Variovorax terrae: one gene and its partner. The protein of the gene in region 1 interacts with the protein of each later gene in a pairwise test. Links are inferred from orthologs where the notes say so. Each region holds a gene or a part of one and is shown on either strand. Other genes may lie near its edges. The genes, in order: MMF98_RS14425 and clpB.

What was found.
Region 2: the proteins of MMF98_RS14425 (region 1) and clpB interact in binary tests that used the Escherichia coli proteins (3 or more experiments, as listed by UniProt). The link is inferred for Variovorax terrae from one-to-one orthologs.

The regions. Positions count from the first base shown.
Region 1 is NZ_JALGBI010000001.1:3,052,827-3,067,471, reverse strand. The notes cover bases 5,535-8,519. They hold MMF98_RS14425 (sulfurtransferase TusA family protein), read left to right. Parts: upstream 5,535-6,905; coding sequence 6,906-7,133; downstream 7,134-8,519. Other genes in these bases: MMF98_RS14415 (NAD(P)-dependent oxidoreductase), read left to right, coding at 8,177-8,519; galU (UTP--glucose-1-phosphate uridylyltransferase GalU), read right to left, coding at 7,181-8,068; MMF98_RS14430 (LacI family DNA-binding transcriptional regulator), read left to right, coding at 5,785-6,843. Also shown: MMF98_RS14460 (Rieske 2Fe-2S domain-containing protein), read right to left, coding at 1-919; cysteine synthase CysM, read left to right, coding at 1,287-2,189; MMF98_RS14445 (NUDIX hydrolase), read left to right, coding at 2,258-2,782; MMF98_RS14440 (tripartite tricarboxylate transporter substrate binding protein), read right to left, coding at 2,894-3,883; MMF98_RS14435 (amidohydrolase family protein), read right to left, coding at 3,880-5,301; more of MMF98_RS14415, read left to right, coding at 8,520-9,178; MMF98_RS14410 (valine--tRNA ligase), read right to left, coding at 9,262-12,144; MMF98_RS14405 (DUF2783 domain-containing protein), read right to left, coding at 12,214-12,402; MMF98_RS14400 (FAD-dependent oxidoreductase), read right to left, coding at 12,399-14,114; MMF98_RS14395 (Bug family tripartite tricarboxylate transporter substrate binding protein), read right to left, coding at 14,225-14,645. UniProt on the Escherichia coli protein: Involved in thiosulfate metabolism.
Region 2 is NZ_JALGBI010000001.1:2,358,891-2,373,717, forward strand. What follows is about bases 5,336-8,502. They hold clpB (ATP-dependent chaperone ClpB), read right to left. Parts: upstream 8,137-8,502; coding sequence 5,536-8,136; downstream 5,336-5,535. Other genes in these bases: MMF98_RS11130 (hypothetical protein), read right to left, coding at 5,336-5,515; MMF98_RS11140 (hypothetical protein), read left to right, coding at 8,224-8,502. In the rest of the region: MMF98_RS11100 (MipA/OmpV family protein), read right to left, coding at 1-142; MMF98_RS11105 (MFS transporter), read right to left, coding at 207-1,451; MMF98_RS11110 (AraC family transcriptional regulator), read left to right, coding at 1,528-2,331; CDF family Co(II)/Ni(II) efflux transporter DmeF, read left to right, coding at 2,430-3,428; MMF98_RS11120 (RNA polymerase sigma factor), read right to left, coding at 3,451-4,695; MMF98_RS11125 (YciI family protein), read right to left, coding at 4,705-5,058; more of MMF98_RS11130, read right to left, coding at 5,195-5,335; more of MMF98_RS11140, read left to right, coding at 8,503-8,778; molybdopterin synthase catalytic subunit MoaE, read right to left, coding at 8,835-9,314; MMF98_RS11150 (aminotransferase class V-fold PLP-dependent enzyme), read right to left, coding at 9,369-10,583; MMF98_RS11155 (tripartite tricarboxylate transporter substrate binding protein), read right to left, coding at 10,580-11,527; MMF98_RS11160 (GntR family transcriptional regulator), read left to right, coding at 11,693-12,409; dapA (4-hydroxy-tetrahydrodipicolinate synthase), read left to right, coding at 12,672-13,547; moaD (molybdopterin converting factor subunit 1), read right to left, coding at 13,534-13,788; MMF98_RS11175 (molybdopterin molybdotransferase MoeA), read right to left, coding at 13,812-14,827. UniProt on the Escherichia coli protein: Part of a stress-induced multi-chaperone system, it is involved in the recovery of the cell from heat-induced damage, in cooperation with DnaK, DnaJ and GrpE. Acts before DnaK, in the processing of protein aggregates.

The DNA of each region.
Region 1 (14,645 bases):
GCGGCAGCCGGTCCACGCTCTCGGGCACCTTCATGATGATGCACAGGCGGTGGTTGGTGTCGTCCACCGGCACCACCCAGCCGACGCCGCCCGACGGGCCCTCGGTCAGCTGCACGTTGGGCACGATGCGCACATAGGGGAACATGGCCACGGTGATGCGGTCCATCTCGCGCCCGTCGTCGAGCTTGCGGTAGGCCGTGTACTGCATGCCGCTGCCGGTGTACTCCCAGTTCACGCTGGGCATCACGCCCATCTCGGGCACGAACTGCACGCCGCTGAAGCTGGTGTGCAGGATCGGGATGTGGAACGGGTCCATGATGTTCTCCCACTCCTGCAGCCAGTTGCAGGGCACCAGCTCCACGTCGTCGTCGCCGCCCGCGTAGAGGCTGGAGTGCGTCACCAGCAGCTTGTAGCCGGGCTCGACCTGCTCCAGGATGTCCCAGCGCGGCAGCACGGGCATCCTGTCGGGCGGGCCCATGTAGGCCCACACCATGCCGTAGCGCTCCTGCAGCGGATACCAGGGCTGGCGCACCTTGTCCTTGTGCTGGCCGCCGCCGGGCTCGCAGGGCTGGTCCAGGCAGTGGCCCTGCACGCCGAACAGCCAGCCGTGGTAGCAGCAGCGGATGCCTTCGGCCTCGACCTTGCCGTAGAACAGCGAGGTGCCGCGGTGCGCGCAGCGCGGATAGAGCAGGCCGGGGCGGCCCTTGCCGTCGCGGAAGATGATGAGGTCCTCGCCCAGGATGCGGATGTTCTGGGGCGTCGCGGTGACGCGCTCGGACAGCGTCACCGGATGCCAGTAGCGCCGCATGAACTCGCCGCAGGGCGTGCCCGGGCCCACTTCCGTGAGCAGGGCGTCATGCGTCGGCGGCTTGCGGCCATAGGCCATGCCAGAAAGATCGATGGGTACCCAGTCTGTCACCGTGTTCTCCTTCTCCAGTCGGTCATCACATCAGGGGGCCTGGCCAGGCAGGCCCGCGCCTTGGGCGGCGTCGGGCGATGTTAAATCAAAATTGACCGTTTGGTCAAACCTGTTGATTCAATTTTATCGGGCACCAGGCTGGCCGGGTGCGCGCGGGCTGGCGGCGCGCATCGGCCCTGGCGGGGAGGCATGGCGAAGCGGGGTGGGAAAGGGAATGAGGATGAGAGCGCTGAAAGCGCCTGGTGCCGGAGGCCGGAATCGAACCGGCACGCCTTGCGGCGGGGGATTTTGAGTCCCCTGCGTCTACCAATTTCACCACTCCGGCACGGAAGGGAAGAGAGCCTGAAATTATGGCACAGTGCATGTCATGAACTATCCCACCATCGAAGACGCCATTGGCAAGACGCCGCAGGTGGCGCTGCAGCGCATCGGCGCGGCGGAGAACGCGAAGCGCGGCAACGTGATCCTGGGCAAGCTGGAAGGCAACAACCCGGCCGGCTCGGTGAAGGACCGGCCCGCGCTCTCGATGATCCGGCGGGCGGAGGAGCGCGGCGAGATCAAGCCCGGCGACACGCTGATCGAGGCCACCTCGGGCAACACCGGCATCGCGCTGGCCATGGCCGCGGCCATCAAGGGCTACCGCATGGTGCTGATCATGCCGGAGGACCTGTCGGTCGAGCGCGCCCAGACCATGAAGGCCTTCGGCGCCGAGCTGATGCTCACGCCCAAGAGCGGCGGCATGGAGTACGCGCGCGACCTGGCCGAGAACATGCAGCGCGAGGGCAAGGGCCGGGTGCTCGACCAGTTCGCCAACCCGGACAACCCGCGCATCCACTACGAGACCACCGGGCCCGAGATCTGGGCCGACACGAAAGGCCGGATCACGCATTTCGTGAGCGCCATGGGCACCACCGGCACCATCACCGGCGTCTCGCGCTTCCTCAAGGAAAAGAACCCGGCGGTCAGGATCATCGGCGCCCAGCCCAGCGAAGGCTCGCGCATCCCCGGCATCCGCAAGTGGCCGCAGGAATACCTGCCCAAGATCTACGACCCGCAGTACGTGGACGAGATGGTCTACGTGAGCCAGGACGAGGCCGAGGAGATGTGCCGGCGCCTGGCGCGCGAGGAAGGCATCTTCGCCGGCATCTCGGCCGCCGGCGCCTGCTGGGTGGCGCAGGAGATCGCCAAGACGGTGGAGAACGCGACCATCGTGTTCGTGGTCTGCGACCGCGGCGACCGCTACCTGTCGACCGGCGTGTTTCCCGCGTGATTTTTGAAGAAATCCGGCCGATGTCCGCACGCAGCGGTCTTTCTAAGCTATCAAATCCGTAGCAAACGATGCATGAATTCAGGTTCTGCCCGAACTGCGCCACGCCGCTGCAGTTCATCGCGCAGATGGAGGACGGCGGCGAGAAGCAGCGCCTGCGCTGCGCGGCGTGCGGCTGGACCCACTGGAACAACCCGACGCCGGTGCTGGCGGCGGTGGTCGAGTACCGCGGCAAGGTCCTGTTGGCGCGCAACGCGGCCTGGCCTGGCCGGGCGTTCGGGCTGATCACCGGCTTCATGGAGGCCGGCGAGACGCCGCAGGGCGGCATCGCGCGCGAGATCAAGGAAGAGACCAACCTGGACGCCAGCGAGCTCAAGCTGATCGGCGTCTACGATTTCCAGCGCATGAACCAGGTCATCATCGCCTACCACGCGGTGGCCGACGGCGAGGTGAGCCTGTCGCCGGAGCTGGTGGAGTACCAGCTCTACGCGCCCGAGGCCGTCAAGTGCTGGCCCGCGGGCACCGGCTACGCGCTGGCCGACTGGCTCAGGACGCGCGGCCACGAGCCGCAGTTCATGGAGTGGGCCAAGCGCTAGCCAACCCGAAAATCGGGGAAAACAGCGGAAGGTCCGCATCCGCGGGTCGTTTTCTGCTATTTATTTCATAGCGACCAGCTTTTGTGCCCGCGCGGCGCGGCCGACGCCGGCTCAGTTGGTCACCGTGATCTTCTCGTCCACGATCACCTTGGTCCAGCGCGCGATGTCGGCGGCGAGAAAAGCCTGCGCTTCGGCGGCGGAGCTGGTCCAGCCCTCGGCCGCCTGCAGGCGCAGGCCCTCCAGGATGTCGGGGCGGCGCAGCGTGGCGTGGACCATCTCGTTGAGCCGGGCCACGATGGCCGGCGGCAGGTTCTTCGGCCCGGCCAGCGCATACCAGGCGCTCACGTCGAAATCGGGCACCACGGTCTCGGCCACCGTCGGAATGGCGGGGTAGAGCGAGAACCGGTTGCGCGACGTGACTGCCAGCGGCTTGACCTTGCCGCTCTCGATGTGCGAGGACATGCCCGCCATCGAGGTGTAGATGATCGGCACCTCGCCGCCCATCACCGCCATCGCCGGGGCGCTGCCGCCCTTGTACGGCACATGCGTGAGGCGGAAGCCGCCGCGCGCCTGCATCAGCACCGCGGCCAGGTGCATGCCGCTGCCGGCGCCGCCGGAGCCGTAGTCGATCTTGCCGGGCTCGGCCTTGGCCTTCTTCACCATCTCCTGCACCGTGGCAAAGCCCGCGCTCGGCCCCGCGATGATGGCGAACGGGCTGCGCGCCACCATCGAGACCATGGTGAAGTCGTTGACCGGATCGAACGGCAGGCTCTTGTACAGCCCGGGTGCGGCCGAGTGGCCCGAGGCCATCAGGAACAGCGTGTAGCCGTCGGGCTCGCTCTTGGCCACGAAGTTGGCGCCGATGGTGCCGCCCGCGCCGGGCTTGCCCTCGACGATGGCCTGCTGGCCGAACTTCTCGGGAAACTGCGCAGCGATCAGCCGCGCCAGGTTGTCCACCGGGCCGCCCGAGGTGAAGCCATGGACGATGCGCACGGGCTTGTTCGGCCAGCCCGTGCCGGCGGCCGGCGCCTGCGCGGCCACCGGCAGCGTGGCGGACGAGAGCGCCGCGACGGAGGCGAGGGTGAATTGACGGCGTTTCATATGAAGAACTCCTCGGGTTGGGGCCCGCGCTGGACCGGGCGGGAGACGAACTGGCCTTCCTCGAACATGCGCATGCGCGAGGCGAGCAGTTCCTGCTGGAGTGCGGCCAGGCGCTGCTCGTTGAAGGTGAGCTTGCCGTTGCGCTTGACGAATTCGCCGGCCACCAGCACGTTCTCGATATCGGAGGTCTCGGCGTACATCACCACGATGTGGGCGGCATTGCCGCCGGGCAGCGCCGGGAAGATGTTCATGCCGCGGCAGTCGAACATCACCAGGTCGGCCTGCTTGCCCGGCGTGATCGAGCCGGTCTTCTTGTCCAGCCCGAAGGCCTTGGCCCCGCCCATCGTCGCCCAGTACAGCGCGTCGCGCGTCAGCGTCGAGTGCTGGGTCTTGGCCGGCCACTGGCCCGCATGCCACAGGCTGCGGTTGTCCAGCTCGCGCTGGTGCAGGAAGGCATGGCGCGTAACGGCCAGCATCGAGCTGTTGAAGTAGGGATCGCAGTCGGTGCCCAGCGATGGCATCGCGCCGTGGCGGATCAGCCGCCCCAGCATCGCCGGCTGCTCGTAGTTGAGCATCTCCGTCAGGTTCGTCGCCGTGATCGTGCAGCCCGCGTCCAGCACGATCTTGAGCTCCTGCTCGTCGAAGCAGTTGCCGTGGCCGATGTTGTGGTCCGGGCCCAGCAGGCCTTCCTTTGCCAGGCGCGGGTAGCCGTCCTCCACCACGCGCTTGCCCTTGCGGCCGTAGGTGTGGGCCGAGTTGATCAGGCCGTACTCGCGCGCCAGTCGGATGTCGTGCGCGGCCACCTCGTACTCGCCCCAGTCCGGCCCGAGGATCGCCATCGCCAGCGTGACCAGGCGGTCGTCGGAGGCCAGGCGGCCGGTGCGCAGGCGGTGGATCTCCTCGCGCGGAAACGGCTTCTTGTGGTACGGCACCTCGCCCGGGCGCTCGGGCGGCTTGACGGTGCCGCGCGCGAACACGGCGCGGATGCCGGATTCCTCCAGGGCGTCGATCGCCACGTCGGTCATCTCGGCGTCGCGCAGGATGTGGCACCAGTCGACGATGGTGGTGGTGCCGTTGCGCATCTGGTTGAGCGAGCCCAGCAGGTTGCCCAGGTACACGTCGCGCACGCCGTAGCGGGTGGCGAGGTTCTGGTGCATGTTGGCGTGGTAGTCGCGGCTGCCGACCCAGTCGCTGCCGATGCCGCGCAGCTGGTATTCCCAGGTGTGGATGTGCGCATTGACGAGGCCGGGCGTGACGATGCGGCCGCGGCCATCGATCACCTCGGCGTCCGCCACGGACAGCTTGGGCGCGACGGCTGCGATCCTGCCGTCCTCGATGAGGATGTCGGCGTCGTCGAAATCCCCGACGTCGGGGTCCATCGAGAGGATGTGGGCGTGCTGGATGAGGGTGCGTGTCATGGGTTTCCTTGAAGAGAGCGGAGGTCTGGACGGGCCGGGCTCAGGCCGGCGCGCAGGCGAAGCCGGCCAACGATCGCCGGGCGGCACCGGCTCGGGGCGGGTGGCGGGGCGCGTCATGCCATTTCAGTGCAAACGTTTGCATTTCGGTGCGAAAAGAAGGGGCGGTGATCTTTTTCATTCCTTGCGAAATCCGTGCCAGTACAGGGGTGGGGCATGATCCACACCGATGGCCACCGTGCCGGGCAGAGGCCGGTGAGACCCTGGTGGCACGGCGTGCGCACCGTGGTTCCGGGCACCGGTATCCGGGCCGGCAAGCCCGTCTGGTGTTGTTCTGGCGCATGGGTCTGGGTCGTCGAACGGGAAGTGCAAACGTTTGCACATTTTCTGCAGCGAGGCCGGGAGCGTCCATGAGGGTTTCTGCCTAAGGGGCGGGATCCGGCGCTGCGCTTCGGTGCCGGGGCGGCGTCTAGAATGGCCCGCTCCATGGCTTCCTCCTCCCGCACCGGCCCCGCCGCCGTTTCCGCCCCGGTGACCATCCGCGATGTGGCGCAGGCTGCCGGCGTGCATGTGTCGACCGTGTCGCGCGCGCTCGACCCGAGGCGGCGCAGCCTGATCAGCGCCGAAGTGCTGGCGCAGGTGGAAGCGGCCGCGCGCAAGCTCGGCTACCGGCCCAACCGCGCGGCCTCGGCCCTGCGCACCGGACGCACCCACACCATCGGCGTGCTGCTGCCGGACATCACGAACGCGGTGTTCCCGCCGATCCTCGAAGGCATCGAGGCCAGCGCGGCGTCGCGCCACTATTTCATGCTCATGGCCCATGCGGCCGACAACGGCACGGCGCGCGCCATCGTCGAGCGCATGCTGGCGCAGCGGGTGGACGGCCTCGTCATGGCCACGGCCACGCGCGACGATCCGCTGATCGACTTCGTCACGGCCGCCGGCATCCCGGCGGTGCTGGTCAACCGCGCCGACGATTCCGGCCGGCTCGGCGCCGTCGTCAGCGACGACCGGCTCGCGATGAAGCTGGCCGTCGACCACCTCGCGCAGCTCGGGCATGTGCGCATCGCGCACCTCGCAGGCCCGCAGAACCTGCCGACGGGCGTGGGCCGCCGCCAGGGCTTCGAGCAGGCGCTGCGCGACCGGGGGATCAAGCCGTCCCCCATCATCGAATGCACGGCCTACAGCCGCGACGCCGGGCGCCTGGCGATGCAGCAGCTGCTGGCCCGGCCGAAGCGTCCGCAGGCGGTGGTCTGCTGCAACGACCTGGTGGCGCTCGGCGCCTACGATGCGATGCTCGCCGCGGGGCTGCAGGTGCCCCACGATTTGTCGATCACCGGCCACAACGACATGCCGCTGGTCGACCTGGTGTCGCCGCCGCTGACCACGGTGCGCCTGCCGCACCGCGAGCTGGGCTGGCGCGCCGCCGAAATGCTGTTCGAGTCGATCGCGGGCGAGGCCGGCTCGGCCTCGACGGTGGTGCTGCGCCCCGAGCTGGTGGTGCGTGCCTCGACCGCCGCGCCCCGGGTTTTGGCCGGCCATTGATCGCGTTGCCGGAGCGGGATTGGCGGAGTGCTTAAAATTCGGGCAATCCGAAGGAATTCCTGATGAACATCGACAAAGAACTCGACACCCGCGGCCTGAACTGCCCCCTGCCGATCCTCAAGGCCAAGAAGGCGCTGACCGAGATGCTCAGCGGCCAGCTGCTCAAGGTGGTGGCCACCGATTCCGGCTCGCTGCGCGACTTCCAGGCCTTTGCCAAGCAGACCGGCAACGAGCTGGTCGAGCAGCAGACGGTGGGCGGCGATTTCGTGCACGTGCTGCGCCGCCGCTAGCCGGCGCGGCGGCGGCCGCCGCCAGACGCTGAAAACAGCGAGGAGCGCTACAGCGCCAGCGACTTGAGGTAGCTGCGAAAGCGCTCGCCCACTTCGGGGTGCTGCAGCGCCAGTTCCACCGTGGCTTCGAGGAAACCCTGCTTGCTGCCGCAGTCGTAGCGCTTGCCTTCGTACTGCCAGGCGTGCACGCCCTCGGTTTCCATCAGGCGCGCAATCGCGTCGGTGAGCTGGATCTCGCCGCCCGCGCCGCGCGGCTGGTGGCGGATGTGGTCGAACACGGCGGGCGTGAGGATGTAGCGCCCGGCCACGCCCATGCGCGACGGGGCGGCCTCGGGCTGCGGCTTCTCCACCATCTGGCGCACCCGGATCAGGCGCTCGCCCACCGCTTCGCCGGCCACGATGCCGTAGCGCCGCACCTGGGCCAGCGGCACTTCCTGCACGGCGAGCAAAGATGTCTGCAGGCGCTCAAAAACGTCTGCCATTTGTGTCAGTACCGAGGCACCGCCGGGCGGGCCGGTCATCAGATCGTCGGCCAGCAGCACGGCGAACGGCTCGTGGCCCACCAGTTTCTCGGCGCAGAGCACGGCATGGCCCAGGCCCAGCGAGCGCGGCTGGCGCACATAGGAGCAGTCCATGTCGTCGGGCTGCATCGAGCGCACGAGGCTCAGCAGCTCGTGCTTCTGGCTGGCTTCCAGCTCGCTTTCCAGCTCGTAGGCCACGTCGAAATGGTCTTCGATGGCACGCTTGTTGCGTCCTGTCACGAAAATCATGTGGCGGATGCCGGCGGCATAGGCTTCTTCCACCGCGTACTGGATCAGCGGCTTGTCCACCACCGGCATCATTTCCTTGGGCTGGGCCTTGGTGGCGGGCAGAAACCGCGTTCCAAGCCCCGCGACGGGGAAAACGGCCTTGTTGATTCTTGTGACTTTCTGCATCGACATATTCGGGAATTCCCGCTAAAGTGTTTCAAATTGAACACAAATAAGTGACGAAAGCATCACTTTACCCATCTGATCACACAGAGGACAAAGGACGATATCCGGGTGGACATCTTACTTCTTGAGGCGCTGGTACCCGAAGCGATGGCCTGGCTGGAGTCGCGCCATTCCGTGGAGTACCGCCCCGAGCTGGCCGACGATGCCAGTGCCCTGCGCAAGGCCGTCTACAAGGCCGAGGCGGTCGTGCTGCCGCGCAAGGTGGTGCTGACGCGGGAGTTCCTCGATTTCGCGCCGCGGCTGCGCGCCGTGGCGCGCCTGCACGGCGGCACCGACAACACCGACCTCGAAGCCTGCCGCGAGCGCAGCGTCAAGGTGGTCCAGGCCCTGACGGCCAATGTGCGCTCCAATGCCGAGTACCTGCTGGCCGGCCTGCTGCTGCTGTTCCGGCGCGGCATCGGCTCGTCGCTGATCGGCAACCGCCATGCCGACATCCGGCTCGGCCGCGAGCTCAACGGCAGCACCATCGGCATCCTGGGGCTGGCGCCCACCGCCCATACGCTGGCGCTGATGCTGCACTCGCTGGGCGCCAAGCTGGTCGGCTACGACCCGGCCGTGCACCACACCGCGCCGATCTGGGAGCGCCTGCGCATCCAGCCCGTCAGCCTGCCGGAGCTGATGGCCCAGGCCGACGGCGTCTCGGTGCAGGTCATGTATGCCTCGCGCTACCGCGGCTTCGTCAACGACAAGGTGCTGGCGCACTGCAAGCGGGGCCAGGTCTGGGTCGGCACCAGCCGGTCTTCGCTGTTCGATCCGCAGGCGCTGGCCGGCGCGCTCGGCGATGGCCGCATCGACGCCTGCATGATCGACGGCGCCGAGGCCGGCTTCGCCTCGCGCGGTTCGCCGCTGCATGAAGTGGGCAACCTGTTCGTCACGCCGCGGCTGGGCTCGCACACGCGCGAATCGCGCCTGCGCGCGAGCTGGTATGTGGCCCACCGCCTGCATGACGCGCTGAGCGCGCCGCCCAACCTGGATTCGGTGATCAGCGCGCCGATGGGGTTGGCGGAGCCGCCGGCGGCCCGGGAAGAGCCGCAATTCATCATTCGTTGATGAAATTCGGCGAAGGTCCAGGCGGGGCGGTCCTGGGCTGCTCCTGAAAAGATAGCAACCCGCGGCGCCGGGCGCTCAGCCTCTCAACCCAGCCGGGTCAGCTGGTCCCGCACCTTGGCCAGCGTGGCGCCGAAATCCGCCATGCGCTTGCGCTCCTGATCGATCACCGCCGGCGGCGCCTTGGCCACGAAGGCCTCGTTGCCGAGCTTGGCGGTGGCCTTGGCGATCTCGCCTTCGAGCCGCGCGGCCTCCTTGCCCAGGCGGGCCTTCTCGGCCGCGACGTCGATCTCCATGTGCAGGCACAGGTGCGCCTCGCCGACCAGGGCCACCGGGGCGGCCTGCGCGGCCGCGGCCCAGTCGGCCTCGCTGTCGAACACCTTGACCTCGCTGAGCTTGGCCAGGGCCTGCAGCACCGGCGCGGCCTCGCGCAGGAAGGCGGCGTCGCCCAGCGCATAGAGCGGCAGCCGCGCCGCGGGCGACACGCCCATCTCGCCGCGCAGGTTGCGGCAGGCATCGACCAGCGACTTGAGCTTGGCGACATGCGCGATGGCGGCCTCGTCGATCTTCTGCGGCTGGGCCTCCGGATAGCGCGCGATGCTGACCGAGTCGCCAGCGATGCCCGCGACCGGCGCCACCTTCTGCCATAGCGCTTCGGTGATGAACGGGATGATGGGGTGCGCCAGCCGCAGGATGGCCTCCAGCGTGCGGATCAAGGTGCGGCGCGTGGCGCGTTGCTGCGCCGCGCTGCCGGTCTGGATCTGCACCTTGGCGATCTCCAGGTACCAGTCGCAGAACTCGTTCCAGACGAAGTCGTAGACCGTGTTGGCCACGTTGTCCAGACGGTAGTCCTCGAAGCCTTGGGCCACCTCGGCCTCGACCTTCTGCAGCACCGAGCTGATCCAGCGGTCGGCCGGGCTGAACTGCATGTAGCCCTCGAATTCGCCGCCAGGCTGGCACTGCTCCTTCGTGTGCTCCTTCAGCCCGCAGTCCTGGCCCTCGCAGTTCATCAGCACGAAGCGCGTGGCGTTCCAGAGCTTGTTGCAGAAGTTGCGGTAGCCCTCGCAGCGCTTGCTGTCGAAGTTGATGCTGCGGCCCAGCGAGGCCAGCGCCGCGAAGGTGAAGCGCAGCGCATCGGCGCCGTAGGCGGGAATGCCCTCGGGAAACTCCTTCTGCGTGTTCTTGCGCACGGTGGGCGCGGTCTCGGGCTTGCGCAGGCCGGTGGTGCGCTTCTCCAGCAGCGGCTCCAGCGAGATGCCGTCGATCAGGTCCACCGGGTCGAGCACGTTGCCTTCGCTCTTGCTCATCTTCTTGCCGTGCGAGTCGCGCACCAGGCCGTGGATGTAGACATGCCTGAACGGCACGCGGCCGGTGAAGTGCGTGGTCATCATGATCATCCGGGCGACCCAGAAGAAGATGATGTCGTAGCCCGTGACCAGCACGGTGCTGGGCAGGTAGAGGTTGTAGTCGTCGGTCTCGCCCGTTCCCTGGTGTGGCCAGCCCATGGTGGAGAAAGGCACCAGCGCGGAGGAATACCAGGTGTCGAGCACGTCCTCGTCGCGGCGCAGCGTCTTGCCCGGCGCCTGGGCCTGGGCTTCGGTCTCGCTGCGGGCCACGATCACCCGGCCGTCTTCGTCGTACCAGGCCGGGATCTGGTGGCCCCACCAGAGCTGGCGGCTGATGCACCAGTCCTGGATGTTGTTCATCCACTGGTTGTAGGTGTTGACCCAGTTCTCGGGCACGAACGTCACCTGGCCGGACTGGACGGCGTCGATCGCCTTCTGCGCGATGCTCCGGCCCGTGGGGTCGTCCTTGCCGACCTGGCTCATGGCCACGAACCACTGGTCGGTCAGCATGGGCTCGATCACCTGGCCGGTGCGCGCGCAGCGCGGCACCATGAGCTTGTGCTTCTTGACCTCGACCAGGAAGCCCTGCGCTTCGAGGTCGGCCACCACCTGCTTGCGCGCCACGAAGCGGTTGAGGCCGCGGTATTTCGCGGGCGCGTTGTCGTTGACGGCGGCGTCCAGCGTCAGCACGCCGATGATCGGCAGCTTGTGGCGCTGGCCCACGGCGTAGTCGTTCACGTCGTGCGCGGGCGTGACCTTGACCACGCCGGTGCCGAAGGCCTTGTCCACGTAGTCGTCGGCGATCACGGGAATGTCGCGGTCGCACAGCGGCAGCTTGACCGACTTGCCGACCAGGTGCCGGTAGCGCTCGTCCTCGGGGTGCACCATCACGGCCACGTCGCCGAGCATGGTTTCGGGCCGCGTGGTGGCCACGGTCAGCGATTCGCCGCTGCCGTCGGCCAGCGGGTAGCGGATGTGCCAGAGGAAGCCGTCTTCCTCTTCGCTTTCGACCTCGAGGTCGCTCACGGCGGTCTTGAGCTCGGGATCCCAGTTCACCAGGCGCTTGCCGCGGTAGATCAGGCCCTGCTCGTACAGGCGCACGAAGGTTTCGGTGACGACCTTCGAGAGCTTGTCGTCCATGGTGAAGTACTCGTGGCCCCAGTCCACGCTGTCGCCCATGCGGCGCATCTGCGTGGTGATGGTGTTGCCCGACTTCTCCTTCCACTCCCAGATCTTGGCGACGAAGTTCTTGCGGCCCAGGTCGTGGCGGCTGGTTTTCTGCTCCTGCAACTGGCGTTCCACCACGATCTGGGTGGCGATGCCCGCATGGTCGGTGCCCGGCACCCACAGGGTGTTGAAGCCCTTCATGCGGTGGTAGCGCGTGAGGCTGTCCATGATGGTCTGGTTGAACGCGTGGCCCATGTGCAGCGTGCCCGTGACGTTGGGCGGCGGTAGCTGGATCGAGAAGGCCGGCTCGCCGGCCTTGGGCGCCTGCGTGCCGCGCCAGCCCGCGGCGGCATAGCCGCGCCGCTCCCACTCGGGGCCCCAGTGGGCCTCGATGGCGGCCGGCTCGAAGGATTTGGACAGGCTGTTGAGGCCGGGTTGCTGCAGGGTGTCGCTCATGGCGTGGACTTCAAAATGACGAACGGCACCCGCAGGTGCCGTTGGATGACCGGGTGGGAAACCGCAATTTTACTTGGGGATGTCCTTTGCCGCCTCGATGCAGGCCTGCAGCACCTTGGCGTCGCCCACCTGGTTGGCCAGCAGCAGGACGAGGCGCGCGTTGAAGAGTTCGGACTGCGGCTGGCTCAGGCCCTGGTGGGCGTCCAGCAGCTGCTCGTAGAACAGGTCCGCGTCCTGGAAGTTGAGGATGGTTTTCATGCGGCCTCCTGATCGGCGCCCAGGGATTTCTCGATGGCGCGCACCAGCGCGGCGTCGATGGCCTCGCCGGTGGCGGCCACATAGCTGTCGGGGCGCAGCAGCGCCCAGGCATGGCCGGCCAGGTGGCAGGCGCCCCGCAGGTGGCCTTCAGGGTCGCGCACATGCTCGCGCACGGCGGCCGGGTCGCCGGCGCCCAGCACCTGCACGCAGCGCACGGGCGCCGCCTGGGCGAGCGCGCGCAGGCGTTGCCGGTCGGCCGCCTCGAGGCGGCCGAACACCAGCAGCAGCAGGTGGCCGCCGGCCCATTGCAGCAGGTCGTTGACGACGCCGCGGCTGCCGTCGGCCCACTGGAAGCCCACGTTCTGCACCGACAGGCCGCCGGTGCTGTCGCAGGCGCTGGAGCGGGTGTAGGGGTTGGCCACCGCCATGCGGCCGGTGTTGACGAACTGGCGCGCGAACGGGTGCTGCTTGGCCAGGCCGATGGCGGCGTCGCGGAACAGCCGCTCCACGCCGTCGGCCGGGCGCAGGAAGCGCGCCGTGCGGTTGGTCACCAGCACGTTCTGGCGCGCGGCCTCGTGGCGTTCCTCGTGGTAGCTGTGCAGCAGCGCGGGCGCGGCCTGGCCGCGCAGCACGGTGGCCAGCTTCCAGGCCAGGTTGTCGGCGTCGGCGATGCCGGTGTTGCCGCCGCGCGCGCCGAACGGGCTGACCACCTTGGCCGAGTCGCCCATGAAGAACACGCGGCCGTGGCGCATCTGGTCGATGCACTCGCTGCGGTAGGCGTAGGGGCCGACCCAGACGATCTCCACGCCGCAGTCCGCGCCGAACTGGCGCGCCAGGCGCTCGCGCACCACGTCCTCGCGGCTCACGTAGTCGGGGTCGGCGTTGGGCGCCATCTGGTAGTCGATGCGCCAGACGTCGTCGCCCATCAGGTGCTGCCAGACGGCGCGGTTTTCGTTGAACGGCGCCTCGACCCAGGTGTGGCGCTCGGTGGGCGGGCGCTTGGTGAAGCGCACGTCGGCGATGCACCAGCGGTCGTCGCCCTTCTTGGCGGTGACCGAGGCGTTGCACCAGCGCCGGAACGGGCTGTGCGAGCCGGTGGCGTCCACCACGTGGTCGGCTTCGATGCGGTAGCTGCCGGCCGGGGTTTCCACCGTGAGCGTGGCGCCGCCGGCGTTCTGCTCGAAGGCGGTGACGCGGCTTTTCCAGCGCAGGTCCACATGGCCGAGCTCATAGATGCGCTCGACCAGGAAGCCCTCGATGTAGAACTGCTGGATGTTGATGAACGGCGGCTGGCTCGAGAGGTTGTAGGCGCTTTGCTGGCGCAGGTCGAACGAATAGACCTCGTCCTCGCCCGCGAAGGTGCGGCCCACGCTCCACTGGATGCCCTTGGCCGCGATGCGTTCGTAGACGCCCAGGCGGTGGAAGATCTCCAGCGACTTCTGCGTGTAGCAGATGCCGCGCGAGGAGGCGCCCTTGACGCCCACGGTGTTGTCCTCGTCCAGCAGCACCGCCGCCACGCCCAGCCTGGCCAGCGAGCAGGCCAGCGTGAGGCCGGTGATGCCGCCGCCCACGATCACGACCGGGTGCCGCACCACCTGGCCCGAGGCCAGCTCGGGGGGCTCGACGAACGGGTATTCGGGCAGGGTGTAGCCGGCGCCCTGGGTGAATTCGTAGCCGTTGGTAAAGGCGGTGTCGGCGTAGTTTGCAGGCATGTCAGCCTCCAGCATGCGATTTCCTTGGTTTCATGGGTCTTTTGGGCCGGATGTCCAGGCGCCCTCGTGATTGTCTGCTATCAAAAATGTAGCGATTGAGGCCGCCGCGCTCATTCCAGCGTGATGCCGCGCTCCTTGATGAGCTTGTGCCAGACGCGCGTTTCGGCGGCGGTGTAGGCCACCATCATGCCCGCGTCGCTGGGCACCGGGTCCCAGGCGGCGTCGTACAGCTTCTTGCGCACGCCCGGGTTGTTGAGCGCGGCCTGCATCTCGGCATTGAGCTTGAGCTGGACGTCCCTGGGCGTGCTGGCCGGCACCACCAGGCCCTGCCAGGCGTAAGCCTCCACGTCCTTGTAGCCGAGCTCGGCCATGGTCGGCACCTCGGGCAGCTGCGGGATGCGCTTGGCCGAGAGCATGACCAGCGGCACCAGCTTGCCGGCCTTCACGGCGCTCATGCCGCTCGAGGTATCCACCATCATCAGCGGGATCTGGCCGCCCATCACGTCCTGCAGCGCGGGCGCCGCGCCGCGG
Region 2 (14,827 bases), 690 kb from region 1 along the record:
GCGTGATGTAGGCGGCGCCCCCGACGTCGCCCGTCAGGCGGTCGGCAAGCGGCGCCTGCGCGTGGGCGCCCAGCAGGTGGAGGGCGAGCACGGCGCCGCACAGCAGTGGCCGTGCGTGCAGCCGCCGGAGAAGGAGGGCCATGGCGAAGAGCATGCCGCCACTATACGGAAACCCGCCCGGCGCCCTGGCGGCACCGGCGGCCGCGTCAGGCCGTGGCCAGCGAGGTGCGGCGCGCACGGCGCACGTTGAAGGCGCTGGCGATCAGCACGCCCTGCACCAGCACGAGGCCGAGCCACACGCCGCGGTACTGCTGGTGGTCCATCAGCGTGCCGAAGATCAGCGGCGCGATCGCCTGGCCGATGTCCAGGCCCGAATAGACCACGCCATAGACCCGGCCGGTGGCGTTCTCTGGCGTGGAGCGCTTGACCAGCAGGTCGCGCGACGGCCCGGCAATGCCAGCCGAGAAACCCATGGCGCCGAACAGCGCCGGCACGGCCAGCCCCGGCACATCGGCAAAGCCGATCACCAGCGCAATGCAGGCGGCCACGCCGAAGCCCAGGCCCACGATGCGCTCGCAGCGCGCCGGGTCAGAGGCGAGAAAACCGCCCAGCACCATGCCGCCCGCGCTGCACACCATGTAGATCGTGAGGCACATCGCCACCAGCGACACCGGCACGCCGTGCAGCTGGCGCGCCGCCTCGGGCGCGAAGGCCTGCACCACGCTGAGCGCCACGGCATAGAAAAAGAAGAAGGCAAAGCACATCCACACGGCGGGGATCTTCAGGAAATCCAGGTTGCCCGCGCCCTGGGCGGGGTGCGCGCCCTTGGCCGGCGCGGCCGCCGGCAGCGAGAGCTTGTCGCGGTTGAGCACCAGGATCACCAGCACCACGAAGGCCAGCGTGCCCGCGCTGGCCAGCGCCACGCGCCAGGAGAACGCCATGGCAATCGGCACCAGCATGGCCGGCGCCAGCGCCCAGCCCAGGCTGCCGGTGATGCCGTGCACGCTGTAGGCGTGGCCCAGGCGCGGCGCGCTCACCTTGCGGTTGAGCAGCGTGTAGTCCACCGGGTGGAACACGCCGTTGCCCACACCGGCCACCACCGAGAAGCCGGCCATCATCCAGTAGCTGGTGCTGAGGGAGAAGCCGAACGCCGCCAGCCCCAGCAGGGCCAGGCCGCCGAACAGCACCGGCCGCGGCCCGAAACGATCGACCACGAAGCCCGACAGCGTCTGCACCGCGCACGACACCACGAAGAAGATCGTCATCAGGAAGCCGAGCTCGGCGTAGCTGGCATTGAACGCCTCCTTGAGCCAGGGAAACAGCGGCGCCAGCAGCAACTGGCTGTAGTGGCTGATCAGGTGCGCGATGCCCACGAGGCCGATGACGCCGGCATCCTGGCGCAGCGGAACGCCGCCCATGGGGGAAAGATTCGCGGTGGTTGAAGTGCTCATGGCGCTATCGTAGTATCGGCTTGTTCTGCCGAAATGCGACAAAAAGACAGGTATCCGCTATTTTCCGCCAAACGCCATGCCCCGCACCCCCCGCATCCAGTTCACGCCGCTGGGCGACACCGACCCGTTCACGCCCAGCCCGCAGCGGCCGGTGCGCGTGCGGGCCCGCACCATGCCGGCCGACGCCCATTTCGAGCCGCATCGCCATGCCTGGGCCCAGCTCGCCTATTGCGCCACCGGCATGGTGCAGGTGACGGCCGCCACGCCCGAAGAAATCACCTACATCGTGCCGCCGTCGCGCGCGGTCTGGATCGCGCCCGGCGCGCGCCACGCCATCACGGTGCTGGAGGCGGCCGAGTTCCGCACGCTCTACATCGACGCCAGCGCCACGCCCGAAGGCTGGGGCGGCTGCCGCGTGCTGGTGGTGTCGGCGCTGCTGCGCGAGCTGATCCATGCACTGGACATGCCGATGGCCGGCGCGCGCGAAGCGATGCTGACCGGCCTGGTGCTCGACGAACTGACCCATGCCGACACCCAGGCGCTGGGCGTGCCGCTGCCGCGCGACAAGCGGCTGCGCGCGCTGTGCGAGGCGGTGCTGCAGGCGCCGTCCGAGCGCGCCACCCTGGCCGACTGGGCGGCCGACATCGGCGCCAGCGAGCGCACCGTGGCGCGCCTGTTCCGCGAGGAGCTGGGCCTGAGCTACCAGCAATGGCGCCAGCAGGCCATCCTGGCGCACGCCCTGCCGCTGCTGTCGCGCGGCACGCCCGTGAGCCGGGTGGCGGCCGCCAGCGGCTATGCCAGCGACAGCGCCTTCTCGGCCATGTTCAAGGCCGCCATGGGACAGTCCCCGAGCCACTTTCTGAGGAAAAACACCCCATAGTCCAGGTGGGGCGGTCATTCAATGCTATTAAAACAGTAGCAGTCCGGTGACCGGTCCGCGTCGTATGATGGGCACAGATCGATCACCGGAGCCGCATCATGCACGTCGAACACCTGAACGACTGGACCCATGACCACGCCTTCCACAGCGCCAGCGAGTCCGCCGAGCGCGGCACGCGCGCCGTGATGTGGATCACGCTGGTGGCCATGGTGGTGGAAATCACCGCCGGCTGGTGGTTCAACTCCATGGCCCTGCTGGCCGACGGCTGGCACATGAGCTCGCACGCCGTGGCCATCGGCCTGAGCGCCTTCGCCTATGCCGCCGCGCGGCGCTACGCGCGCGACCCGCGCTTCGCCTTCGGCACCTGGAAGATCGAGATCCTCGGCGGCTTCGCCAGCGCGATCCTGCTGCTCGGCGTCGCGGCACTGATGGTGGTGGCCTCGCTGGAGCGCCTGCTGCAGCCGCAGCCGGTGCACTACCTGGAAGCCATGGTGGTGGCGGTGGCGGGGCTGCTGGTGAACCTGGTGTGCGCGGGCGTGCTGTCGGGTTCGCACGCGAAGGGGCACGACCACCACCACGGCCATGCGCATGACCATCACCACGGCCATGGCCACGATGACGCGCCCCATGAAGACCTGAACCTCAAATCGGCCTACCTGCACGTGCTGGCCGACGCCGCCACCTCGGTGCTGGCGATCGCCGCGCTCGCCGGCGGCTGGTGGCTGGGCTGGACCTGGCTCGACCCGGCGATGGGCATCGCGGGCGCGGTGCTGGTCACGCTCTGGGCCTGGGGCCTGATGCGGCAAACCGGCCGCGTGCTGCTGGACCGCGAGATGGACCATCCGGTGGTGGCCGAAATCCGCGAGGCGCTGGAGTTCCCGGGCGACCCGCACGAGACCCGCATCGCCGACCTGCACGTCTGGCGCGTCGGGCGCAACGCTTATGCCTGCGCGCTGACGCTGGTGACCCACGACCCGCAGCTCACGCCCGACCGCGTGCGCCAGCAGCTGGCCATCCACCCGGAGATCGCCCACACCACGGTGGAAATCCATTGGTGCGAGCCGGCGAGCCCGCACCCAGCGCTCCAGGCCCACTGACAGGGGCCACGCCCGGGCCGCTTCAGCGAAGCCCGGCCTGGCGCTGCTGCAGGAAGCGCCGCACCGCCGGATCGCTCTCCAGGCCGATGGCCCGCTCGTACGCCTGGTTCGCCGCGCCCGACTGGCCGCTGCGCGCCAGCAGCCCGGCGCGGGCGGCCCAGTACGGCTGGTAGTCCGCCAGGCGCGCATCGCCGGCCAGCGCATCGAGCGCGGCCAGGCCCGCCGCGGGGCCGTGCATTTCGGCCAGCGCCACCGCGCGGTTGATCGCCACCACGGGCGAGCCGGTGAGGGCCGCGAGGGCGGCGTAGAGCCGCTCGATGGCGGCCCAGTCGGTGGTACCGGTGCGCCGGCGCGCCGCATGCACCGACTGCACGGCGGCCTCGAGCTGGAAGCGCCCCACCGCGCCCTGCTCGCTGGCCTGCAGCAGCAGCGCCTCGGCCTCGGCCATCAGTGGCGCGTCCCACAAGGCGGGGCTCTGTTCGGCCAGCGGCACGTAGTCGCCTTGCGCATCGCGCCGGGCCGGGCGCCGGGCTTCGGCATGCAGCATCAGCGACAGCAGGCCCAGCGCCTCGGGCTCGCCGGGCAGCAGCGAGGCCGCGAGCCGGCCGAGCCAGATCGCCTCCTCGGCCAGGTTGCGGCGGCGGGCCTCGGTGCCGGCCGGGTCGGACCAGCCCTGCGCGTAGGCGGCGTAAATGGCATCGAGCACCGTGTCCAGGCGCTCGCGCAGCTCGGTTCGCTCCGGCACCCGCAGGGGAATCCCGGCCTGCCGGATCTTGGCCTTGGCGCGCACCAGCCGCTGGCCCATGGTGGACGGCGCCACCAGGAACGCCGAGGCGATGGCGGCGGCATCGAAACCGAGAATGGTCTGCAGCATCAGCGGCGCGCGCACGGCGGCCTCGATGGCCGGGTGGGCACAGGCGAACATCAGCGCCAGCCGCTCGTCGGGCACCGCGGCATCGTCTTCGCCATTGGCCATCCCGGCCATCAGCGCCAGGGTGGCGGCGGCCTCTTCACCATGGCGCCGCAAGCGAAAAGCGTCGATCAGCTTGCGGCGCGCCACCGCCAGCAGCCAGGCCTCGGGGCTGCGCGGGACGCCATGGACGGGCCAGTCGGCCAGCGCCGCCGCGAAGGCCTCGGACAACGCATCCTCGGCCCCTGCCACGTCGCGCGTGCGCGCCGCCAGGAACGCCACCAGCTTGCCATAGCTGCGGCGCGCGGCCGCCTCGGTGGCGGCCTGGGCAGCGGCCGCGCTGTCCGGTGAGGGCATGGGCGCGGCTTACCGCGACATCACCCAGATCGGGCGCACTTCCATCGTGCCCTGGCTGGCGCCGGGGCAGCGCGCCGCCCACGAGAGCGCGGCGTCGAGATCGGGCACGTCGATCAGGTAGTAGCCGGCCAGTTGCTCCCGGGTCTCGGCGTAGGGCCCGTTGAGCACCTCGGTCTTGCCGTTGGCCACGCGCACGGTGGTGCCATCGGCACTGGGCCGCAGGCGATTGCTGCCGCTCAGGATGCCCGCCTTCTGCAGCGCCTCGGTATAGGCCGTGTAGGCGGCAATGGTCTGGCCCACGTCGGCCTCGCTGGCTTGTTGCCGGGCCGTTTCGTCGCCGTAGATCAACAACAGGTATTGCATGGAAATCTCCTTCAGGGTGATGGCGGCGCGACATGCGCCGTCATGACAATGACGCCCGGCCATAGCGGATTTCGACAGCGTACCGAAAAAAAGCCGGAAAACCCAACCGGCAACGGCCCTGAAGCGGCCAAGGGGATCAGCCGCGCGGCTCCTTGGGCTCCACGTCCGTCACATCCTGCAGCGTGCGGCCGCTCACCGGGCCGCCGGCCGGTGCCGGCGACGCCGAGGGCGGACGCGGGCCCGCCTGATAGAAACGGCTCCAGCCCGCACGCGGGTCGACCCGCATGACCCAGGGCGTGACAGGCCGGCCGGTCAGCCGGGCCCAGAGCGCCCTCAGGAACCAGAGACAAGCCAGCACCGCCACGGCCACGAACAGGCTGGCCGCAAAGACCAGCCCCATCGCCACCAGCAGCAGGCGCAGCACCAAGCGGGCCATGCCCGCCAGCAAATCGCTCACAACATGCATCCTTTCAAGACTCAGTGCACCGTATGCCCGAATTTGAACACGCCGGGCTCACGGATCGGGTCCACCTCCACCGGCACCACGCTCTTGGGCGGGAAGTGGCCCTCGAGGATCAGCTTGCTCAGCGGATTCTCGATGCGCTGCTGGATCGCGCGCTTGAGCGGCCGTGCGCCGAACACCGGATCGAAGCCGACCTTGGCCAGCTCGGCCAGCGCGGTGTCGGACACCTGCAGCGCGAGGTCCATCTTCTGCAGCCGCTGTTCGAGGATGCGCAGCTGGATCTTCGCGATCGACTCGATGTGCTTGGCATCGAGCGCGTGGAACACCACCGTCTCGTCGATCCGGTTCAGGAATTCGGGGCGGAAATGGTTCTTGAGCTCGTCCCACACCGCATCCCGGATCTCGTCGGAGGGCTTGCCCACCATGGCCTGGATCATGTGCGAGCCGATGTTGCTGGTCATCACGATCACCGTGTTCTTGAAGTCCACGGTGCGGCCCTGGCCGTCGGTCAGGCGGCCGTCGTCCAGCACCTGCAGCAGCACGTTGAACACGTCGGGGTGGGCCTTCTCCACCTCGTCGAGCAGCACCACGCTGTAGGGCTTGCGGCGCACGGCTTCGGTGAGGTAGCCGCCTTCCTCGTAGCCCACGTAGCCCGGCGGCGCGCCGATCAGGCGGGCGACCGAGTGCTTCTCCATGAACTCGCTCATGTCGATGCGGATCAGGTGGTCTTCGCTGTCGAACAGGAAGCCCGCGAGCGCCTTGCACAGCTCGGTCTTGCCCACGCCCGTGGGGCCGAGGAACAGGAAGGAGCCGGTGGGGCGGTTCGGGTCGGACAGGCCCGCGCGCGAGCGGCGGATGGCATTGGCGACGGCGGTGATCGCCTCGTCCTGCCCCACCACGCGCTCGTGCAGCTTGTCTTCCATGACGAGCAGCTTGTCGCGCTCGCCCTGCATCAGCTTGGCCACGGGGATGCCGGTGGCGCGCGCCACCACTTCGGCGATCTCTTCCGCGCCGACCTGGGTGCGCAGCAGCTTGGGCGCGCTGGCGCTGCCCTTCTTCGCTTCCTTGGCCTGCGCCTCCTTGAGGCGCTTGTCCAGCTCGGGCAGCCGGCCGTACTGCAGCTCGGCCACCTTGTTGAAATCGCCCTTGCGGGTGAACTCCTCGATCTGGAACTTGAGCTTGTCGATCTCTTCCTTGATCTGGGCGCTGCCCTGGGCCTGCGCCTTCTCGGCCTGCCAGATCTCGTCGAGGTCGGCGATTTCCTTCTGCAGCTTGGCGATCTCTTCCTCGATCAGGTCGAAGCGCTTCTGCGAGGCCTCGTCCTTCTCGCGGCGCACCGCTTCGCGCTCGATCTGCAGCTGGATCAGCCGGCGGTCGAGCTTGTCCATGACCTCGGGCTTGGAGTCGATCTCGATCTTGATCTTGGCCGCGGCCTCGTCGATGAGGTCGATGGCCTTGTCGGGCAGGAAGCGGTCGGTGATGTAGCGGTGGGACAGCTCGGCCGCGGCTACGATGGCCGGGTCGGTGATCTCCACGCCGTGGTGCACCTCGTATTTTTCCTGCAGTCCGCGCAGGATGGCGATGGTCGCCTCCACCGTGGGCTCGCCCACCAGGATCTTCTGGAAGCGGCGCTCGAGTGCGGCGTCCTTCTCGATGTACTTGCGGTACTCGTCCAGCGTGGTCGCACCCACGCAGTGCAGCTCGCCGCGCGCCAGCGCCGGCTTGAGCATGTTGCCCGCATCCATCGCGCCCTCGGCCTTGCCCGCGCCCACCATGGTGTGCAGCTCGTCAATGAAGACGATGGTCTGGCCCTCATCCTTGGCCAGCTCGCTGAGCACGGTCTTGAGGCGCTCCTCGAACTCGCCGCGATACTTGGCACCGGCCAGCAGCGCGGCCATGTCGAGCGACAGCACGCGCTTGCCCTTGAGCGAATCGGGCACCTCGCCCGCGACGATGCGCTGCGCGAGGCCTTCGACGATGGCGGTCTTGCCCACACCGGGCTCGCCGATCAGCACGGGGTTGTTCTTGGTGCGCCGCTGCAGCACCTGGATGGCGCGGCGGATCTCGTCGTCGCGGCCGATCACGGGGTCAAGCTTGCCAATGCGGGCGCGCTCGGTCAGGTCGATGCAGTATTTCTTGAGCGCCTCGCGCTGGCCTTCGGCCTCGGCGCTGTTGACGTTCTGGCCGCCGCGCACGGCGTCGATGGCCGACTCCAGCGACTTGCGCGTGAGGCCGTATTCCTTGGCGAGCTTGCCGACATCGCCCTTGGCATCGGCCACGGCCAGCAGGAACAGCTCGCTGGCAATGAACTGGTCGCCGCGCTTGATGGCCTCCTTCTCGGTGGCCTGCAGCAGCTTGCCCAGCTCGGGGCCGACCTGCACCTGTTCTTGCCCCTCGACCTGGGGCAGGCGCTTGAGCGCAGCCTCGGCCGCGGTCTGCAGGCCCTGCACATTGGCGCCGGCGCGCTGCAGCAGCGCGCGCGGGCCGTCCTCCTGGCGCAGCATGGCGGCCAGCAGGTGCACGGGCTCGATGTAGGCGTGGTCGTTGCCCAGGGCCAGCGACTGGGCGTCACTGAGGGCTTCCTGGAATTTGGTGGTGAGTTTGTCCAAACGCATGAAATATCTCCAACTTGTACAAACCTAGGGCTGGTCCAGGGGATTTCAAGCCATGCGGGCCAGTGCGGGCTGACTAAAATCAACAGAATGAACATTCATCAGCTGTCTGTCCAGTACAGCAGCGAGCAGGACCGCCTCCTGGTCCGCATCAACACCACGGCCGGCGAGGAGTTACGCCTGTGGCTGACGCGGCGTCTGGCGCTGGCGCTGCGGCCGATGCTCGAGCGGGTCGTGGCCGGGCAGGCCGTGCAGCCACCCGCCGCCGCGCCGCGGGCCCCGGACAGCCCCGCCGGAAAGAAGATGGCCGAGTTCCAGAAGGAAGAAACCCTGCGGCAGGCGGACTTCACCACCCCCTACCGTGAGCGGCCGGCCTCGCTGCCGCTGGGTTCCGAGCCGCTGCTGGTCACCGAGGTGCAGCTCACGCCGCTGGGCACCGGCCAGTTGCAGTGGAGCTTTCAGGAGCAGTTGCCCGGCGTCGCGCAGGCACGCGGCTTCCAGATGGCGCTGGAGCCGTCGCTCACGCATGGTTTTGCGCATTTGCTGGACCACGCACTGCAGCAGTCGGGATGGACCGAGCCGGTGCCGGCCTCCGTTACGCGCCCGGCGGCCGAGCCGGCGGACAGGCCGCGCTATCTCAACTGAGTCAACCGAGCCCCGGGCTTCGCACCGATCTCAACCGGCGCGCGAAGAATGCCACCTCAGCCGGCGCCGGGCCGCGATTCCTGCCACCGCTTCATGGCCTCGTCGTCGCTCTGGCGCGCATCGACCCAGCGCGCGCCGGCCGGCGTCTGCTCCTTCTTCCAGAACGGGGCCTGGGTCTTGAGGTAGTCCATCAGGAACTCGCAGGCCTGGAAGCTCTCGCCCCGGTGCGGCGAGGTCACGGCCACCAGCACGATCTGGTCCTGCGGCTGCAGCAGGCCGATGCGGTGGATCACGCGCGCCGCCAGGATGTCGAAGCGCCGATGCGCCTCGTCGATCATGGCCTCGATGGCCTTCTCGGTCATGCCGGGGTAGTGTTCGAGCTCCAGGCTGGCCACGCCCACGCCGTCATTGCGGTCGCGCACCGTGCCGACGAACGCGCAGACGGCGCCCACCCGCGCGTCGCCGGCGCGCAGCCGGGCCACCTCGTCGGCGAGATTGAAGTCGTCAGCGGTGATCAGGACGCGGGCAGCAGACATGAAGCCGATTCTGCCACTGCGCCCAGGCAGACATGGGCGCGTGGGCGCTGCCGGCTAGCCGCGCAAGGCGCCCAGCACCGTGCGCACGTCCTCCGCATCGCTGTAGCAGTGAAAACCGAAACGCAGCAGGCCCCGCCTCACGTTGAACTTGACCCCTGCTTCGCGCAGCCGCGCGGCGAACGCGTTCAGCACCGGATCGCTGGACGAGTAGCCATCGCCCTGCCCCATGTGTCCCACGGTGACCAGATGCGTCTCGCGGTCCCGGCCGGGCGCGCGGCAGACCGGCAGGCCGGCATGCCCCAGCGCCTCGCGCAACTCGGCCGCCAGCCCGCAGGCGTGGGCGTCGATTCGGGCGATGCCGAGCGCCAGCAGGCCGCTCAGCGAGGCGTCGAGCGCCGCCACCCCGGGCCAGTTGTAGTTGCCGGCCTCGAAGCGGCGCGCATCGGGCAGCAGCGCGTAGTCGAAGCTCTCCAGCTCCGACTGATGCCCCGCGCCGCGCACCACGCTGTAGCGCCCGATCGCGGCCGGCGTCAGGCGCTCGGCCCACTCGGGCCGGACATAGAGCAGCCCCAGGCCGAACAGGCCCAGCAGGCCCTTGCTGGTCGAGGTGGCGAGCGCGTCGATGCCCTCGCGCTGCACGTCGAGGTCGAGCACGCCCGCCGACTGCACCGCATCGACCAGGAACAGCGCGCCATGCCGGCGGCAGGCGCGGCTGATCTGCTGCAGATCGGTCCGGTAGCCCGGGGTGAACGTCACCGACGACACGGTGGCGATGCGCGTGCGCGCGTCGATGGCCGCGGCAAAGGCGGCCTCGTCGATGCCGTCCCCGCGCGCCGGCACCATGCGCAGCTCGACGCCGCGCTGGCGCAGCGCCAGCCACAGGTAGACGTTGTTGGGATGCTCCAGCTCGGGGCACAACACCACGTTGTCGCCCGCCTCGAACGCCATCGCCGACGCCACCGCGTTCAGCCCTTCCGTCACGTTCTTGGTGAACGCGACATCGTTGCCCGAGGCCGCCCCGATGAGTCGCGCGAACTTGCCGCGCACCTGCTGCAGCGCGGCCTCGTTGTCGGAGGATTTGTCGTCCGTGCCCTGCCAGGTCAGCCCGATCGACGCCAGCGCCGCCGCATGCGCGGCATCGGACAGGACCGACTTGGAGCCGATGTTGAGGTAGGTCTGGCGCAGGGCGGCGGGAAACTGCCGGCGCGCCGATTCAAAATCCACGGGGTAGCGCGCGTCCCCCACAAGGCCCGTCGGTGCCTCGGTCATTTGATCAGGCCCATGCTCTTGGCCACGGCCAGGTAGCCCTTGGAACGCTCGGCCATGAAGGCATCGATGCCGGCCGGTGCAACATCCACCAGCTCGAAGCCGGCGGCCGCCATCTTCTGCTGGTACTCCGGCTCGCGGTTGATTTCGGCAAACAGGGCCGCCAGCTTGCGCTGCATCTCCACTGGCGTGTTCCGGGGCACGGCCACGCCGCGGTAAGCACCATCCACCCAGTCGATGCCGAGTTCCTTGAAGGTCGGCACGCCGGGCAGCCTCGGGTGCCGCGCCGGCATGGCCACGGCCAGCACCCGCACCTTGTCCTTGAGCTGGAAGGCCGCGGTGGTGTAGCTCATCATGGCCTGGATGTGGCTGCCCAGCAGCATGGGGTTCAGATCGCCCGAGCCCTTGAACGGCACGTAGGTGGTGCTGATGCCGGTGATCTGGTTGAGGCGGGCGGCGGCCAGGTGGTTGGCCGAATTGGTTCCGGTGCCGCCGATCATGAGCGTGCCCGGACGCTCCTTGGCCGCGCGCACCAGGTCCTGCAGCGTCTTGTACGGGCTGTCCGCCGGGACGATCAGGGCGTCGGGGGTGTAGGTGTAGAAATAGACCGACTTGATGTCCTCGGTCTTGTACTGCACCTGGCCTTCGAGCGGCTGCAGCACGATGTGCGGCAGGTTCACGCTGACCACGTTGTAGCCATCGGCCGGCAGGCTGTTGATCTGGCCCCAGGCCAGGCCCCCGCCGGCGCCGGCCTTGTTGAGGATGACCATGTCCTTGCCATGCAGGCGGCGCAGGGCGTCCTGCTGGAACCGCGCCACCACGTCGGACTCACCCCCGGCCGGGAACGGCACCGTGTACTGCAGCGCCTTTTCAGGGAATTGCTGGGCCATGGCCACCGAGCTCAACAGACTCAGGGCCAGCGCAGGCAGGGACTTGAACAGTTTCATAGACACCTTTGCAAAGTTGCATTCAAAGAAGAAAAACAATATTGTTGTATTCAATATTTTGGCAAATAAAGGCATTTTTGGCAATTTATTGTATTCAATAATTTCAGAGAAAAGAGCCAAGCCGCTAAACTGGCAGTCCGACCGAGTCCCCCACCCCACCCGTTCATGCCCCCCGACAACGACACCGACACGGCGCTCGCGCCACGCTGGTCCACCTCGCGCAAGGCGCTCCACACCTTTGCCCTGGAGCGGCTGCGGCAGATGATTTTTTCGGGCGAGCTGGCGCCCGGCGAGCGCCTCAATGAAACCAGCCTCACGGAGCAGCTGAAGATTTCACGCACGCCGCTGCGGGAAGCCTTCCGGTCCCTGGCGGGCGAGGGCCTGATCGAGTTGCCGCCCAGCCGCGGCGCCTACGTCAAGGCCCTGTCGGAGACCGACATCCGCCACCTGTTCGATCTGGTCGCCGGGCTCGAGATGACGGCGGCCGACCTCGCCTCGCGGCGCGCCACCGACCAGGAGCTGTCGACCATCGTTGCGCTGACGCACTCTCTGGACAGCGCCTTCAAGCGCGGCGACCGGGCCCAGTACTTCGCGCTGAACCAGTGCATCCACGAGAGCCTGGTGCGCTATGCGCGCAACCCGCTGCTCGAAGAAAACTACAACAACCTCAATGCGCGGGTGCGGCGCGAGCGCTTTCGCTCGACCATGCACCTGGCGCGCTGGGGCGAGGCGATGGCCGAGCATCTGGCGCTGGCCAATGCCCTCACGGCCCGGGACCACGCGACGGTCCGCCAGATCATGTACGAGCACATGCTGTCCGGCTCCGAGATCAGCACCGAGATGCTGATCGCAGAACAGCAACCCCGGCCCGCGGACGAATGACGCAACGCGCGGCCGCGCGGCAAGGCGGCCGCTGCCCCTATACTGGGCACATGGTTGACGCCACCCTCTTCACCACCGCCTGCACCGCCCGTGCAGCGGCCCGGGGCGTCGCCAAAGCCAAAAAACCACAGCTCGTCTGACCGGGGCTGCGGTTCCGTCCTCAGATGAGCGATGGAACCGATCTGCCCTGTCCCCTGCCCGGCCCTCCTCGCGCATCCGCACGACGGTTCTTTCACCGGTCGTTGTTCGAAAGGATTGATGCGTGTCTTCTACCTCCACCGATTTCTCCGGCCTGTGGGTTCCCCTGGTCACCCCGTTTCGCGGCGGCGCCGTGGACCACGCGGCGCTGCACCGGCTGGCGCAGCACCTGCGCTCGCAGGGCGTTGCGGGCTTCGTCGTCTGCGGCTCGACCGGCGAGGCCGCGGCGCTCGACACGGCCGAGCAGCTCGGCGCGCTCGACACCGTGCTCGACGCCACGCCAGGCCTGCCCGTGGTGATGGGCGCCAGCGGCTACCACCTCGCCGAGATGCGGGCCTGGGTCCGCACGCTGGCCTCGCGCCCGCTGGCCGGCCTGCTGATGCCGGCGCCCGGCTACGTCCGCCCCTCGCAGGCGGGCCTGCTCGACTGGTTCGGCGCGCTGGCCGATGCCAGCCCGGTGCCGCTGATCGTCTACGACATCCCCTACCGCACGGGCGTCGCGATCCAGCGCGACACGCTGCTGGCGCTGGCGAGCCACCCGAACATCCGCGCCGTCAAGGACTGCGGCGGCGATGCGGCCAAGACGCTGGCCCTGATCGCCGACGGGCGGCTGCAGGTGCTGGCGGGCGAAGACCTGCAGATCTTCAGCACGGTGGCGCAGGGCGGCGCCGGCGCCATCGCGGCCAGCGCCCACCTGCAGACGGCGCAGTTCGCCGCGGTGCTGGCCGCGCTGGCGCAAGGCGAGCTGGCGCAGGCGCGGGCGCTCTGGCGGCCGCTGGTGCCGCTGATCGAGGCGCTGTTCGCCGAGCCGAATCCGGCGCCGCTCAAGGCCGTGCTGGCCGGCCAGGGCTGGCTGTGCGATGAATTGCGCGCGCCGATGACGCCGGCCACGCCGATGCTGCGCGAGCGCCTGCAGGCGCTGGCCGTCAGCCGCCCGTGACGGGCGGGAAGAACGCCACTTCGGCACCGTCGGCGAGCCCGGCCGACTCGTCGGCCATGGCCTGGTCGAGCGCCATGCGCACCGCCTTGCCGCGCGCCAGGCTGGCGGCATGGGCGCCGCCGCGCGCGACCAGTTCGTCGCGCAGGGCCGCCAGCGTGGCGGCCTGCGTCTCCAGCGTCTCGCCGGGCCGGCCGACGGCCTCGCGGATCGAGGCGAAATAGCGCACCGTGATCCTTTTCATCGGCGGAGCTTGGAGGCCATGGCTCATGCCAGCAGCTCCGCGAATGCAATGAAGCGCACCGTGTCGCCGGGTGCGATGGTCTGGCCGGGCGGGTTGTCGACCACGCCGTCGCCCCAGACCGTCGAGGTCAGCACGCCCGAGCTCTGGTTCGCAAACAGCTCGAGCTCGCCCTCGGCGTTGCGCCGCACGCGCAGGAACTCGCGGCGCTTGTCGGCACGCGGCCAGCTGAAATGGGCCGGCATCGCCTGGGACCGCGGCAGCAGCTCGCGCGCGCCCTGCAGCTTCAGCAGGAACGGCCGCACCAGCAGCAGGAAGGTGACGAAGCTCGACACCGGGTTGCCCGGCAGGCCGATGAAATGCGCGGTGCCGACCCGGCCATAGGCGAACGGCTTGCCGGGCTTGATGGCGATCTGCCACAGGTCGAGCGAGCCGAGCGACTGCACGGCCGGCTTGATGTGGTCTTCCTCGCCGACCGAGACGCCGCCGCTGGTGAGGATCAGGTCGTGGCCGCGCGCCGCGCCGCGCAGCGCTTCGACGGTGGCCGCGCGGTCGTCGGGCACGATGCCCAGGTCCGTCACCTCGCAGCCCAGGCGCCGCAGCAACGCGCGCAGGAAGAAGCGGTTGGAGTTGTAGATGGCACCGGGCTTCATGGCCTCGGGCGGCACCTCGCCGGGCATCACCAGCTCGTCGCCGGTGGAGAACAGCGCCACCCGCGGGCGCCGGCTCACGCGCAGCGAATCCAGGCCGATACTGGCCGCAAGTCCAAGCGCAGCGGGCGTGAGGCGCTCTCCTTTTGAGAGCACCACGGTGCCCTGCGCCACATCCTCGCCGGCGCGGCGGATCCATTGCCCGGCCGGCGGAACGGCCAGCAGGCGCACCTGCGACTCGCCCACCGCCTCGGTGTCCTCCTGCATCACGACGGCGTCGGCGCCGGGCGGGAGCGGCGCGCCGGTGAAGATGCGCGCCGCGGTGCCGGGCTCCAGCGCATGGCCCGACGCGCCCGCCGGGATGCGCTGCGTCACGCGCAGCACGGCGCCCG